Regions from separate parts of the Arthrobacter sp. StoSoilA2 genome, predicted to be linked through region 2. Evidence: riboswitches for the same ligand, from Rfam matches in the RefSeq annotation. Region 2 holds a riboswitch; the other holds the start of a gene.
The links. Region 2 has a riboswitch for S-adenosylmethionine ahead of LDN82_RS14560 (aminotransferase class V-fold PLP-dependent enzyme). Riboswitches for the same ligand answer to the same signal wherever they lie in the genome.
Positions count from the first base shown of each region.

Region 1: it holds a riboswitch for S-adenosylmethionine, as region 2 does, so the genes downstream of both, LDN82_RS19675 (DUF1737 domain-containing protein) here and LDN82_RS14560 (aminotransferase class V-fold PLP-dependent enzyme) in region 2, are expected to answer to the same signal.

Region 1 is NZ_AP024643.1:4,311,109-4,318,321, forward strand. It holds gene LDN82_RS19665 (aromatic amino acid ammonia-lyase) at 1-1,300, opposite strand, end outside; gene LDN82_RS19670 (NtaA/DmoA family FMN-dependent monooxygenase) at 1,303-2,631, opposite strand; SAM riboswitch class IV at 2,798-2,909, shown strand; gene LDN82_RS19675 (DUF1737 domain-containing protein) at 2,924-3,190, shown strand; gene LDN82_RS19680 (rhodanese-like domain-containing protein) at 3,187-3,597, shown strand; gene LDN82_RS19685 (O-succinylhomoserine sulfhydrylase) at 3,598-4,806, shown strand; gene LDN82_RS19690 (hypothetical protein) at 4,817-5,413, shown strand; gene LDN82_RS19695 (glutamate--cysteine ligase) at 5,410-6,624, opposite strand; gene LDN82_RS19700 (UDP-N-acetylglucosamine 1-carboxyvinyltransferase) at 6,733-7,213, opposite strand, start outside.
Region 2 is NZ_AP024643.1:3,201,125-3,208,337, forward strand. It holds gene LDN82_RS14540 (DoxX family membrane protein) at 1-132, shown strand, start outside; gene aroA (3-phosphoshikimate 1-carboxyvinyltransferase) at 139-1,524, shown strand; gene rsgA (ribosome small subunit-dependent GTPase A) at 1,527-2,642, shown strand; gene hisN (histidinol-phosphatase) at 2,697-3,509, shown strand; SAM riboswitch class IV at 3,691-3,804, shown strand; gene LDN82_RS14560 (aminotransferase class V-fold PLP-dependent enzyme) at 3,836-5,245, shown strand; gene LDN82_RS14565 (class I SAM-dependent methyltransferase) at 5,349-6,170, shown strand; gene LDN82_RS14570 (metal-dependent transcriptional regulator) at 6,180-6,893, shown strand; gene LDN82_RS14575 (MFS transporter) at 6,912-7,213, opposite strand, start outside.

The sequences.
Region 1 (7,213 bases), 1.1 Mb from region 2:
CGAGCGTCGCCGGCGCTGCCAGGAACTTCAGTTCGGACAGCAGTCCTGCTGCGGAGTACCAGAGCAGCCCGGGCAACTCCTCCTGCACAAGGCCCGCGGCCGGTCCGGACCCGGAGATCGCATTCGACGACGAACCCTCCAGGTGCCCGGCGGCAGCCTCCAGATGTCTGGCCCGGATCACCCGCTGTGGCGGATACAGTTTGGCGATGCGCCGCTCGCTGGAAATCCCCACGTGCGCCAACGCAAGCCGCAGGCCCTCAAAGGAAAGAGCCAGCTGCATCGGTTGGAAATTCCCTCCGGACACCATTTGCCCGCTTTCAATATCAACCAGGGGGTTGTCGCCACGCCCGTTGAGCTCCACGCTCAACGCAGCGCCGAGTTGTGAAACCAGGGAGCGAAAAGCGCCATGCGTCTGGGGCGCAGAACGGAATGACAAAGCATCCTGCACCGAGACTTCGGGACGAACGTCCTCCAACCACCCGCCGCGCAAAAGGTAACGGACGGCGGCCGCCGAGTCCTTCTGCCCGTCCACCGCCTTGCCCGCTTGGATAGCCGGCGAAAACGGGCTGAGGTTCCCGCCGCCGTCGTACCTTGCAATGGCTTCAAGCGAGAGGGAAAGCGCGACGTCGGCGAGTTCCGCCAGCTGTTGCAGGCGCACCAAGGCAAGGGTGCCGGCCCCCACGGAGTAGGCGTTCGCGCTGACCATGGCCAGGGCCTCACCGGGCGCGAGCCGCAGCGGCTGAAGACCGGCGTCGGCGAGCGCTTTCGCCCCGGGTACCAGGGTGCCGTTCGCGTCGATGGCTTCACCTTCACCGATGGCGACGGCGGCGACGGCGGCCAGCTGGGTGAGGTCGGAGGAGCCGACTGAGCCTTCGCGCGGGATGGCGGGAAGAACCCCACGGTTGAGCAGTTCCGCATAGAACTGCGCTGTCTCCGGCCGCACGCCGGAGCCGCCGCGGCTGAAGCCGATGAGCCGGGCGAGGATCACAGCGCGGGCGGAGGGCCGGTCCAGATGCGCGCCCACGCCGCTGTTGTGGTATCTGACGACTTGGATTTGATAGGCAAGAACCGACTTCTCCTCCACGGCCGTATCCCGTCCGGATCCGAGGAGGGTGTTCAGGCCGTAGATTCTCTGCCCTGAGTTCGCAGCGCGCTCCAGCACTTCGCGTGATCGGCCGATCAAAGACAACGCATCATGGTTGAGTTTCACGTGAAACGCCGGATCCAAGGCAGCGTCCGCTACGCGCACAGGGTCCACCGGCGATGTGCCGATCAAGAAGGTCCGGGGCTCGGAGGACATGCTCAGAAGTCCAGAAGATTCTGGCGGAAGCCACCGTCGCCGTAACTCTTCCTCAACAGGCCACGGCGGCGCAGTTCGGGAGTGAGCTTGTCCAACACGCCGTGCACGGTGACGGGGTCCACGAAGCCGGAGAAGAGGAAGCCGTCGCCACCCACAGCCTCGCCGGTCTCCTCGAGATAATCCGCGATTTCACCAACCGTGCCGATGATTGAATCACCGGCGCCACCGCTGCGTGCCTGAAGGATCTGGCGCAGGGTAGACCCCGGAGGCGCCGCCTTGGCGAAGTGCTCCAACGTGCCTTGGTTGCTGTTGGTGCTCAATTCGGGCAACGGCGCATCAAGGTCGAATTGCTTGAAGTCGATCACGGACAGGTAGGAGATCGAATTGAGCTGGCTGTCGATATCACGCTGGGTAAGCTCCCGGCGCTGCGCACGCAACTCCCCGGCCTCGGCCGATGAACCAACCACGGTGGGCTTCAGCACGAAAAGTACCTTGACGTCGTCGGGGTTCCTGCCCGCCTTTGCAGCCTCGGCACGGATGGAATCCCGGTAGGCCTTCATGCCGTCAACGCCACGGGCCAAGGCGATCGCCACGTCTGCATGCCCACCCGCGAACGCTTTGCCGCGGGGAGAAGCGCCGGCCTGCACCAGTACGGGCTCCTCCGGCAGAGGTGCGGTGTTGAGGGGACCGCGGACCTTGAAGAAGTCGCCTTGGTGGTTAATGGGGTGCACTTTGGTGTGGTCGGCGAACACGCCGGCCTCAACGTCCTCAAGGACGGCGTCCGGTTCCCAGCTCCGCCAAAGCCTGCGGACGACGTCGACGAATTCCTCCGCCTTCTCATATCGAAGGTCGTGTTCAATCTGCTGGTCCAAACCGTAATTCTGTGCTGCGAGGTCGCTGCCGGAAGTTACGACGTTCCATCCCAACTGCCCCTCGGAGAAGTGCTGCAGCGTGGCCAGGAGGCGGGCCGCAGTGAAAGGCGGATAGAACGATGCGCTGACCGTCGGGACGATTCCAAGGTGCTCGGTGGCGGACAGAAGGTACGGCACCAGGGCCAAAGGATCATGTTTGGGCGCAAAGGAGGCGTGTGCCAGCGAGACCTCGGCAGTGCCGCCATAGGTATCGGGAACAGTAAGGGAGTCCTCGATGATGAAGAGGTCAAGGCCGGATTGCTCAAACGCGCGGACGGCGTCTTGATACAGGGCAGGCTTCTTCCAGTCGTAGCCCAGGCTGTAGCCGGGAGTTCCCCATCCCTGGACACCAAAACCGTGCCCCACGAACCATCCAAAATGCAGCATGGGCTTGAGTGTAGAGCTGCCTTGTCCGTTCACCGCGACCTGATTTCTTGCGAAGTTACAGGGGGTCGTACTGCGTCAATTATGCTCCCGGGGCGTCACATTTGGGCTGCTACTCCAGCACCGGCCGGTTACGCAACATGACGACCGCGTAACCGCTTGCAAGTGCGGGCCGCCGCCGCGGGATGTTACGTTTTTCTTGAGTAATGAGCACCAGCGCCAAGCCCTGACTTGCTGGTCGGCAACCCTCTCTCCGGCGGGGTGCCTCAGGTGACTACTCGGCGTATCGACACTTCGAACTGCAAGCGTGACTGAGGAGCACCAGCCAATGCCTGAACCCACTGAAGAAAAACTCTCCTACCGCCTGATTACAGGTCCGGATACCCGTGAATTCTGCGAGCGGATCACCACGGCACTCGCCGACGGCTACGTGCTCCACGGCAGCCCGGCAGCCACGTTCAATGGCACGGATGTCATCGTGGCGCAGGCGGTCGTCCTGCCCGCTGCCATCGCCAACGCAGACGCCGCCGTCGCGAATGCTGTTGACCAGTTGGAGAACGACGACGACGAAGAAGCATTCGAGGGACACGCATGAGCTACGCAGGTGACCTGACCCCGCAGGACGCGTGGGCCAAGCTTGAAGAAGGCGCAATCCTGGTAGACGTCCGCACCGAGGCCGAGTGGGCCCACATCGGCATCCCGGACACCAAAGCCACAGAGAATGATCCCCTGTTTATTCAGTGGAACCTCGCCGGTGGCATTCCCAACTCCCGCTTCATCGAGGACCTGCAGCAGCAGGCACCCGAGGGTGAGGGAGTGGAGCTCGTTTTCATCTGCCGCTCAGGCCAGCGCTCCATCTCGGCCGCCATCGCCGCGACGCAGGCCGGGTTCACCGCCTACAACGTGCTTGAGGGCTTCGAAGGTGACCCCGACCGTTACGGCGAACGGACCATCAACGGCTGGAAGAACCGCGGCCTGCCAACCAACCTGGGGAACGACTAAGTGACTTTCAATCCCGATGCCGCCAGCTGGAGCCCTGACACCCAGGCAGTACGCGGCGGCCTTGACCGTACCAACTTCCAGGAGACGTCCGAACCCGTTTTCCTGAACTCCGGCTTCGTCTACGAATCCGCTGCCGCCGCCGAACGCGCCTTCACCGGCGAGGACGAACGCTTCGTTTACTCCCGCTACGGCAACCCGTCCGTGGCCACGTTCCAGGAACGCTTGCGGTTGCTCGAAGGAACCGAGGCATGCTTCGCGACGGCGTCCGGCATGTCCGCGGTGTTCACCGCCTTGGGTGCCCTCCTGGCTGCCGGTGATCGCGTGGTTGCCGCCCGTTCCCTGTTCGGCTCGTGCTTCGTGATCCTCAACGAGATCCTGCCGCGCTGGGGCGTAGAGACCGTGTTTGTCGACGGTCCCGACCTCGACCAGTGGCGGGCTGCCCTCTCCGAACCGACCACCGCCGTATTCTTCGAGTCGCCCTCGAACCCCATGCAGGAAATCGTGGACATCGCCGCCGTCAGCGAGCTGGCGCATGCTGCGGGAGCGACCGTCGTCGTCGACAACGTCTTTGCCACACCCCTGCTGCAGCGTTGCGGTGACCTGGGCGCGGACGTCATTGTGTACTCCGGAACCAAGCACATCGATGGCCAGGGGCGTGTCCTCGGCGGCGCAATCCTGGGCACCAAGGAATTCATCGACGGCCCGGTCAAGCAGTTGATGCGGCACACCGGACCTTCACTCTCCGCCTTCAATGCCTGGGTGTTGACCAAGGGCCTGGAGACGATCGGCCTGCGGGTGAACCACAGCTCGGCGTCTGCTTTGAAAATCGCGGAATGGCTCGAGCAGCAGCCTGCCATTAACTGGGTCAAGTACCCCTTGCTGAAATCGCACCCTCAGTACGAGCTGGCAGCCAAGCAAATGAAGGCCGGCGGTACCGTGCTGACCTTCGAGTTGCTGCCCTCCTCCGGGCGTTCGGCCAAGGATGCCGCGTTTGCGTTGCTGGACGGTCTGCGCGTCATCGACATCTCCAACAACCTGGGCGACTCCAAGTCCCTCATCACGCACCCGGCCACCACCACCCACCGGGCCATGGGGCCCGAAGGGCGTGCGGCCATTGGGCTGAGCGACGGCGTGGTCCGTTTGTCCGTTGGCCTGGAAGACGTGGACGATCTCATTTTGGATCTGGAGAAGGCCCTCAAACAGGTCTAACCTTGCTGCCATGAGCGGGAACCACCCCCATCGCCGTGCCGGAGCAGTCATCGTTGCCGGTACGGCGGTGTGGTTTGCAGGGATCTCGCCTGTATCGCGTGTCTACGTCACCCCCGATGCCGCTGAACGGCTTCGTATGCTTGAGGCCGGCCAGCGTGGGTGGGTGATCGGTCAGCACCTCGCTGCTGCTGGAACAGTCGCGGTGCCGGTGGGATACGCAGCCTTTGCCCGTCGTCTTCCGCGCGGACAGGCGAAGCGTTGGGCTGTTGCAGCCGCGGCTGCTTTACTGGCAGGTGCTCCGCTCTTTGTCTCCAGTTTGTCCCGCCGGGCCGCGGATCTGGAACGCTTTGCCTACGGCCGTGGATCGAATGCGCCCTTCCTTGCCTACTCCGGGCTCCACGTTCTTGCCCTGGCTGCGCTCGGTGGAAGCCTTCTTTCCTTGCCCACCAGACGGTGGATCGGAGTCACGGCCGCAGCCAGCGCGCCCATCTACGGCGCCATCCTTATGGCGAAGAAGGACATCCCGCCGTTCGTGTTCTACCTCGTCGAGGGCTTGGCGGGGGCCTACTTGATGACATGGGACGGGACTGACTCCGCAGTAGCCTAAGGCCTGCGGACCCTCGTCAGGATGGGCGCGGTCAGGTTGTGGGCCGGGTCCTTACGCGCATCTGCGGCAGCACCACGAATCGTCGCCTTCACCGCATGCCCAACCACCGCCCCCAAGGCCTCCCTGCTCGGCGGACTCCCTGGCGGATTCCGGGCGTCACGTTGCCGGTTGTTGAAACGCTCTGCTGCTTCGCGTTGCTCCCGGGCCCCGTTCCCGCGCTCAAGAACGTCCGCGATTCCGGCCTTCACCAGTTCCAGTTCACCTTGGTCATCCAGGACAGGGCTCAGGTAATCCACCAAAGCCCAGACCACGTCCGCTGCCGGCTGGGGACGGAAGTCGCCAAAGTCCAGGAGGTCTCCCCGAAGTCCGGAGTTGCTCGCTTGCCAACTCGCCATCCGGAGCAGGGCAGTCGGAACCGAGGCGGGCTCAACGCCGTCGAGCATTTCCAGGGAAGCAGTCTCAACCAATGCCCTCACAAGCACCGCAATCAAGGCTGCGTCCTCCGAGCGGAGGCAGACGTCAGCCACCCTGACTTCCACAGTGGGATGGTTGCGGGAGATGCGGGCGTCGAAGTAGATCATGCCCTCATCAAGGAGAACCCCGGTGTCCAGGAGGCGTTGGACCATGCGCCGGTAGGCAGTCAACGAGCCAAAAACGGCAGAAGGCCCGGACGTTGGCCACCGGTTCCAGGCCTGGATCCGATAGCTCTCGAAACCCGTGGGCAACCCACGCCAGTAGGGGGAATTGGCGCTGATGGCCGTCAAGACAGCAAGTTTGTCGCGGATGTGGTCGAGGACCACCACGCCCTCTTCAGGTGACTCCACTGCGGTGTGCACATGGAAACCGCAGGTCAGTTGCTCGTGGGCCGTCAACCCGAAGCGCTCAAGCATCACGGCGAAGCGGGGATCCGGGGTGGTATGGGTGTTTTTGGCCAGGGGCGAGGTGGCAATCGCGGCCACCCGGGCGTTGTGCTTCCTGGCAGCGTCATCGGCCATGGCACGTCCACGCCGGATCTGCTGGAGGAGCTCGGTGAAGGTATGGCACGGCCGGGTCTGGGTTTCGATCTGCTCCAGCTTCAGTTCGTGGCTGAGCCCCATCCCGGTTTCAAGCGCCGCTTCCGGCCCTGCGAGCAGAGCATCCGCGAGGGCCAGGGGCTCGCCCGTCACAGGATCGACGATGAGTAGCTCTTCCTCCACCCCGAAAGTCCGCATGGCACCAGTGTGCATCATGCGGCATCCGGGTTACAGCAACGCGGGGTCACTTACGGCCCATGTCAGGGCCTTACATGGGCTCTAAGTGACCCCGCGTTGCAGGAGTTCCTAGTCCTGGAAGTACTCCACCTTGGCGCCAATGGTGTTCAGTCGCTCGGCCAGGTCCTCGTAGCCGCGTTCAATCACGTAAATGTTGCGAAGCTCGGACGTTCCACGGGCAGCCAACATGGCCAGGAGCAGGCACGCTGCCGGACGCAGGGCCGGCGGGCAGCCAATTTCCGCGGCGCGCCACTTGGTGGGTCCGTTGACGTAGATCCGGTGCGGGTCCAGGAGCTGCACTTGGGCGCCCAGCTTGTTGAGCTCCGTCAGGTAGATGGCGCGGTTCTCGTAGACCCAGTCGTGGATCATCGTCTGGCCCTCGGCATTGCCTGCAATCACTGCGAAGAAGGGCAGGTTGTCGATGTTGAGCCCCGGGAACGGCATGGGGTGGATCTTGTCCTGTGGCGCGTGGAGTTCAGAAGGCTTGGTGGTGACATCCACCAAACGCGTCCGGCCGTTGCGGGCCGTGTATTCACCCGAGATTTCCAGC
Region 2 (7,213 bases):
ACTGAAGGCCGCCCCAGCCTTGCATGGCGGGCCGAGCACCTGGCTGCCGACGCCAGGAAGGTCACGGGCAAGCAGCTCAAGCGGGCAGACAAAGCAGTACGCAAGGCCGTAGACAACGCAGTTGGAGCATAAGGAAGCATGACAGGTACCACCGCAGCAAACACGGGTTCAAACTCCGTCGACACCCTGCCCCTCTGGGCAGCTCCCTACGCCACCAGGCCAGTGGATGCCACAGTCACGGTGCCGGGCTCAAAATCGCTCACAAACCGTTTCCTGGTCCTCGCAGCATTGGCCGACGGCCCTTCCCGCCTGCGGGCCCCCCTTCACTCCCGCGATTCCGTCCTTATGATTCAGGCGCTCAGGCAACTGGGTGCCACCGTCACCGAGGTACCCGGCGACGGTGATTATGGACCGGACCTTGAGATCACGCCCATGGATCCTTCGGCTTCGGGTGCGGAGACTGCCATCGATTGCGGCCTTGCCGGTACGGTTATGCGCTTCGTTCCACCTTTAGCTGCGCTACGCAATGGTCCAACCACGTTCGACGGCGATCCCCATGCCCGTAAGCGGCCCATGGGAACCATCATCGAAGCGCTGCTCGCCCTCGGAGTTCCTGTCGCCACCGAAGGCGGAAGGACGCCGTCGGCCCTTCCCTTCTCTGTGGATGGCACTGGCGAGGTTCGGGGCGGCCACCTGGTGATCGATGCCAGCGCATCGTCCCAGTTCGTTTCGGCCTTGCTGCTTGTAGGCGCCAGATTCACCGAAGGCCTGCACCTGGAACACGTCGGCAAGCCTGTCCCCAGCCTGGACCACATCAATATGACCGTTTCCGTCCTTCGCGGAGTGGGCGTCAAGGTGGACGATTCGGTACCCAACCACTGGCGGGTCGCGCCTGGCCCCATCCACGCCTTCGACCAGCGGATCGAACAGGACCTTTCCAACGCCGGCCCGTTCCTTGCCGCAGCCCTGGCAACCCGCGGAACCGTCCGGATCCCCAACTGGCCCACCCAGACCACCCAGGTGGGTGATCTTTGGCGGTCCATCCTGGTTGAGATGGGTGCCACGGTGACACTCGAAAACGGCACTCTCACGGTTAAGGGCGGCCCGGAAATCAAAGGCGCCGACTTCGACGAAACCAGTGAGCTCGCGCCCACGGTCGCTGCGCTGTGCGCACTGGCCACAGGCCCTTCACGGCTGACCGGCATCGCGCACCTCCGTGGCCATGAAACCGATCGGCTCGCCGCGCTGGCCGCTGAAATCAATCGGCTCGGCGGAGACGCAGAAGAAACAGCTGACGGCCTGATCATCCGCCCGGCCACGCTGCACCCCGGCGTCGTACACAGCTACGCCGACCACCGCATGGCTACGGCCGGCGCTATTTTGGGGCTCGCCGTTGAGGGCGTCCAGGTGGAAGATATTGCTACCACCTCCAAGACGATGCCCGAATTTCCGCAGATGTGGGAGGCCATGCTGCAGCAGGGCACGGGCAAGGACGAAACCGTCACCAGTGAGGCCAGCAACTGACCATGGGCCGCGACGCACGCTCCTGGGACGAATCCGACGTCCGGATCCGTCCGAACAAAAAAGGCTCAAGGCCCCGCACCAAAGACCGCCCCAGTCATGACGACGCGGTCATTGGCCGGATCATCACGGTGGACCGCGGGCGCTACACCGCCATCGTTGGAGAAGACTCCTCCGATGAACGCATTATCATCGCTGCACGCGCGCGTGAACTGCGACGAAACCCCGTCGTCCCCGGCGATTTCGTCGCCTTGGTGGGCGATGTATCGGGAGAGCCGGATACCCTCGCGCGGCTGGTCCGCATAGAGGAGCGCAAGACGCTGCTGCGGCGCAGCGCTGATGATACCGACCCCATCGAAAGAGTGGTGGTGGCCAACGCAGACCAACTTGTGGTGGTGGTCGCCGCGGCCAATCCGGAGCCCCGGACGGGCTTTATTGACCGTGCTTTGGTTGCAGCCTACGACGCCGGGATCGAGCCGCTGCTGCTTGTCACCAAAGCAGATGTCAAGGATCCTGCGGAGCTGTTATCGAACTATCTCAGCCTGGACTTCCCGATCATCATCAGCCGTACGGCAGATGATGAAGCGTCCGGTATTGACGCCCGCTCCGACGACGGACTGTCCGCGAGGCTGGACAGCCGCGCCGTTGCCGAATTGCGGGCCCACCTTGATGGAAAAGTCACTGTCATGCTGGGCCATTCGGGCGTCGGCAAGTCCACCATGGTCAATGCCCTGACTGGAGCCGAACGGGCTACCGGTGGTGTCAACGCCGTCACCGGGCGGGGCCGGCACACGTCGTCTTCGGCGTTGGCCCTGAAGCTGGCAGACGCCCCACCGGGTAGCTGGATCATCGATACCCCCGGTATCCGCTCCTTCGGACTGGCGCACGTGGACCCCGACCGCATCCTGCATTCCTTCCCCGACCTGGAACCGGGCACAGAAGCTTGTGAACGCGGTTGCAAGCACGATGCCGGCGCCATCAATTGCGGACTTGATGCCTGGGTGAACGAGGGACACGCGGGTCCTTCCGGAGTGGCCCGTTTGTCTTCGCTCCGGCGGCTGCTGGGCGCGGACCCGCGTTTGGAAGCGAAAGAGACCAAGGAATTGGGTACGGTCAACTAAGTGTCGGCGCAAGGCGATCCAACCGCAGGGAACGTTTCACGATAGTTTGGTGGCATGACCCAACCCGTTTCCAGCTACAACGACGACCTGCGACTGGCCCACGTGCTGGCGGATTCCGTGGACGCCCAAACCATGGACCGCTTCAAGGCCTTGGATCTGCAGGTCGAGACCAAGCCTGACCTCACGCCCGTGACGGATGCCGACAAGGCTGCGGAAGAAGCCATCCGCGGCCAATTGTCGCGCTCGCGCCCCCGTGACGCCGTCCTCGGCGAGGAGTTCGGCAGCAGCGGCCACGGCTCCCGGCGTTGGATCATCGACCCCATCGACGGCACCAAGAACTTTGTTCGGGGCGTTCCCGTGTGGGCTACCCTGATCGCGCTCGTTGACGAAGGCGAGCCCGTCGTTGGAGTTGTCAGCGCCCCCGCGCTGGGCAAGCGTTGGTGGGCAGCAAAGGACATGGGCGCCTACATGGGCCGCTCCCTGGCATCAGCCACCCGGCTCAGGGTGTCCAACGTTTCGCGGTTGGCCGATGCTTCAATGTCATATTCCAGCCTCTCCGGTTGGAAGCAACGCGGCAATCTGGACGAGTTCCTGGGGTTGACGGAAGACATCTGGCGCACCCGCGCCTATGGCGACTTTTGGTCCTATTGCCTGGTAGCCGAGGGGGCTGTTGACATCGCCTGCGAGCCAGAGCTGAATCTTTACGACATGGCAGCACTGGTTCCCATCGTGACGGAAGCCGGCGGCCGCTTCACCTCATTGGAAGGCGAGGACGGCCCCTTCGGCGGCAACGCCCTGGCCACCAACTCCATCCTCCATTCGGAGGTCCTCAAGCGGCTAAACCCCGCATTGGATGACCTCCTCTGACCCGGCGGACCAACAGGCCAACCGGCTGAGTATAGAATTTTCGACGGCGGAAGCCTCCTTTTCGGGGCATCCGCCGTCTTTTCTTCGCCCAAAACCCGGTTTCCGGACCCTTCGTAACATTCTGCTTAACAAAGCGAAGCGACTTTGGAGCAGGCCAGATGCGTGGCCTAACCTCTTTACAGGTCACGAGTGCCAGCGCTAAACCCCGGTTTGCTGGCCGGCAACCCTCCATTCGCGGTGGGGTGCCCCGGGTGACGACCTGGCCGGTCCGGAACGGATACGGCAAGCGCGGATCCCCATAGGGGGTCCCTCTTGAGTGAGGTCCCATGAGCACTGCTACGTTCAACTCCACCGTTCTGCCGTCCCTTGCGGTCGAAGAAGCAGCGCACGAAGCCGCTGCGGGCAGGCCCCTGGCCGCCGTCACAGGCGCGGAGCTGCAAGCTCCCCTGATCCAGGGTGGCCACGTCCGCTACGCCAACCTCGACTACGGAGCATCCGCTCCCGCGTTGACCATCGTTTCTGCATATCTCAACGAGATCCTCCCCTACTACGCCAGTGTCCACCGCGGCGCGGGCTACGCTTCCCAGATCAGCACCTCGGTCTACGAGAACTCCCGCGATATCGTCCGCGAATTCGTCGGCGGCCGTCCGGATGATTCCGTCATCTTCACCCGGAACACCACGGACTCGCTGAACCTGCTGGCGGGCTGCCTCCCGCAACTGGACGGAAAGCCAACCGGCGAGGTCCTTTACCTGGACATCGAACACCATGCCAATCTCCTTCCCTGGCAGGGCGTCCCTCATCGCAGTGTCGTAGCTGCTTCGACACTGACCGCTACGCTGGCCAGGCTCCGCGAGGAACTCAGCCAAGGCGGCGTATCTCTGCTGGCGGTCACCGGTGCCTCGAACGTGACCGGTGAAATCCTGCCGATCGCCGAACTCGCATCACTTGCACACGAATACGGTGCCAGGATTGTGGTGGACGCCGCGCAGCTTGCCCCCCACCGCCGCATCAACATCGCCGCCGCAGACGTCGACTACATCGTGTTCTCCGGCCATAAGCTCTACGCTCCGTTCGGCGCCGGCGTCGTTGTGGGCCGTCCCGACTGGCTCGACGCCGGTACTCCCCACCTTGCTGGCGGAGGCGCTGTTCGTGAGGCGCGCCTGGACTCGGTCAGCTGGGCCTCAGGTCCCGCCCGCCACGAGGGCGGCTCCCCCAATGTCCTGGGTGCGGCAACGTTGGCCCGCGCGACGCAGGTGCTCGCCGGCTTGGATCAGGATGCCTGGCATGCCCATGAAGCTGGAATCCGCTCCTACCTCGTACAGGGACTTGAAGCAATCGACGGCGTGACGGTCCACCGGATCTTCAGCGACTCCGAGGACACCATCGGCGTGGTCAATTTCTCGGTGGAAGGATTCGACGCCGGACTGGTCGCCGCCTACCTCGCCGCCGAACACGGTGTAGGACTTCGTGACGGCCGCTTCTGCGCCCATCCCCTCCTCAAGCGGCTGGGCCTCCCATCCGGCTCACTGCGAGCCAGCTTCGGCGTGGGCTCCCGCCTGGAGGATGCCACGCGGCTGCTGGCTGGTATCGAGGAACTCAAGCGCACGGGTCTCGGCTGGGACTATGTAGTGGACGAAGGCCGCTGGGTGCCGGCAAACGACCACCGCAGCTACCCGGAATGGGCGCCAAACACGCCGGGCACCGCAGGGGCTGCACCCTGCACTATTGACTGACACAGCACTATTGACTGAAACAGCACGGTTGCTGATGTACACGTACTGTGCGGTAAATTCGTAGGGTAACCGGCGTTCGCGGTAAAGGAGTCTGTGCGTGGCCGTGCCTTCCCGTAGCGTTTCCGGCGGAAGTGTTTCCGGCAGCGCTGCCAGGCCAGGTGGTCCCAAGCTGCATGCCACGCGCCGCCACGAACTGGGCCAGAGCTTCCAGGACGGCGGCGAACACTACGATCGCGTTCGGCCCGGCTACCCCGCAGACTCAGTGGTTTGGCTTCTTCCTCCTGGAGCGAAGTCCGCCGCGGATATTGGTGCAGGCACAGGAAAATTCACGGCACTGCTCGTGGAACGCGGCCTGCAGGTGGCCGCCGTCGATCCTTCCACAGACATGCTGGAGCAACTTCGAAAGTCCTATCCCGGCGTTCAGGCGTTGGAGGGTACGGCCGAGGCAACAGGGCTGGCGGACTCAGCATTCGACGTCGTCAGCGTTGCCCAGGCCTGGCACTGGTGTGACCCGCTCAAGGCCAGCACGGAGATCGCCCGCATCCTTCGCCCCCACGGAGTTCTTGGCCTGGTATGGAACCAACTGGACACCTCTGTGCCCTGGGTCCATCGGCTATCACGCATCATGCACGCCGGAGATGTGCACAAGCCCGGCTTCCGGCCAGTTATCGGACCGGAATTCACGGACTTGGAGAGCCATCTCACCAACTGGGAGGACGCCGTGTCTCCGGAGGACATCATGGAGCTCACGAAATCGCGCAGCTACTACCTCCGCGCCAATGAAGCCACCCGCGCAAAGGTCATGGGCAACCTGGCGTGGTACCTCTACGATCATCTCGGCCATGCCCCTGGCCAACGACTGGGATTGCCGTACGTGACGACTACCTGGCGGGCCCGCAAGATCCACGGCGCCCCGCCACTGTAGGCTTGGTGTGTGAAGACCAGTACGCCCTCCTCCTCGATCGAGGACTACGTCAAGGTCATCTACTCATATACGGAGTGGCAGGACAAACCAATTACGTCCTCGCAGCTTGCCCTGCGGCTTGGCGTTGCCAATTCCTCGGTGTCTGAAATGGTCCGCAAGCTCAAGGACCAGGGCTTGGTGGACCACCAACCCTACAGCGCCATCAGGCTGACTCCGGAGGGCATGCGGCTGGCGCTGTCCATGGTCCGGCGCCACCGCCTCATTGAGACATACCTCGTGGACGAACTCGGTTACAGCTGGGATGAAGTCCACGATGAAGCTGAGATGTTGGAACACGCGGTGTCCGATACGTTCATCGAGCGCATGGCCGCCAAGCTTGGCCACCCCCTGCGGGATCCTCACGGTGACCCCATTCCCTCGGCTGACGGATCCGTGGAGCTCCCTCACGCGTACCGCATGATCGAGTTGGACGAAGGCCACTCAGGCCGCATCACGCGGATCAGCGACGAAAATCCTGATCTTCTTCGGTATCTCGCGTCGGAAGAGATTACCTTGGACGCTCCTGTTGAGGTGGTGGGACGCAAACCATTCGGCGGAGCCTTGGTGGTTCGGATCGGCAGCGGAGCCCAACGGCGCGAATTTGATCTCGCGGATGAAGTTACAGCGGCACTTTGGGTCCAAAGCGCCGAAGTCCACGAAGGCTGCGTGCTTCCCGCGCGCTGACCCGATGCGCCGCCTGGGCTAGCTACGCTGGCTGGCCGAGCCGCCGTCGTCGGACGCAGTATCCGTGGCGCTGTCAACGGTAGCTGCCGCTTCGGGCTGTGGGTTGCGGATCCCGACGGCGGACGCCACCGCCCCGATGACGAACAATGCCGCCGTGACAATCAAGGCATTGTACAAACCTTGCCGTGTGAACACCGGACCAACGATCAGGCCGGCAAAGGCAATGCAGATGAGGCCTGCAATACGGGCCACGGCGTTGTTGACGGCCGAACCAATCCCGGCCTCTTCCTGGGGCACCGCTCCCAGAATCGCTGCGGTGA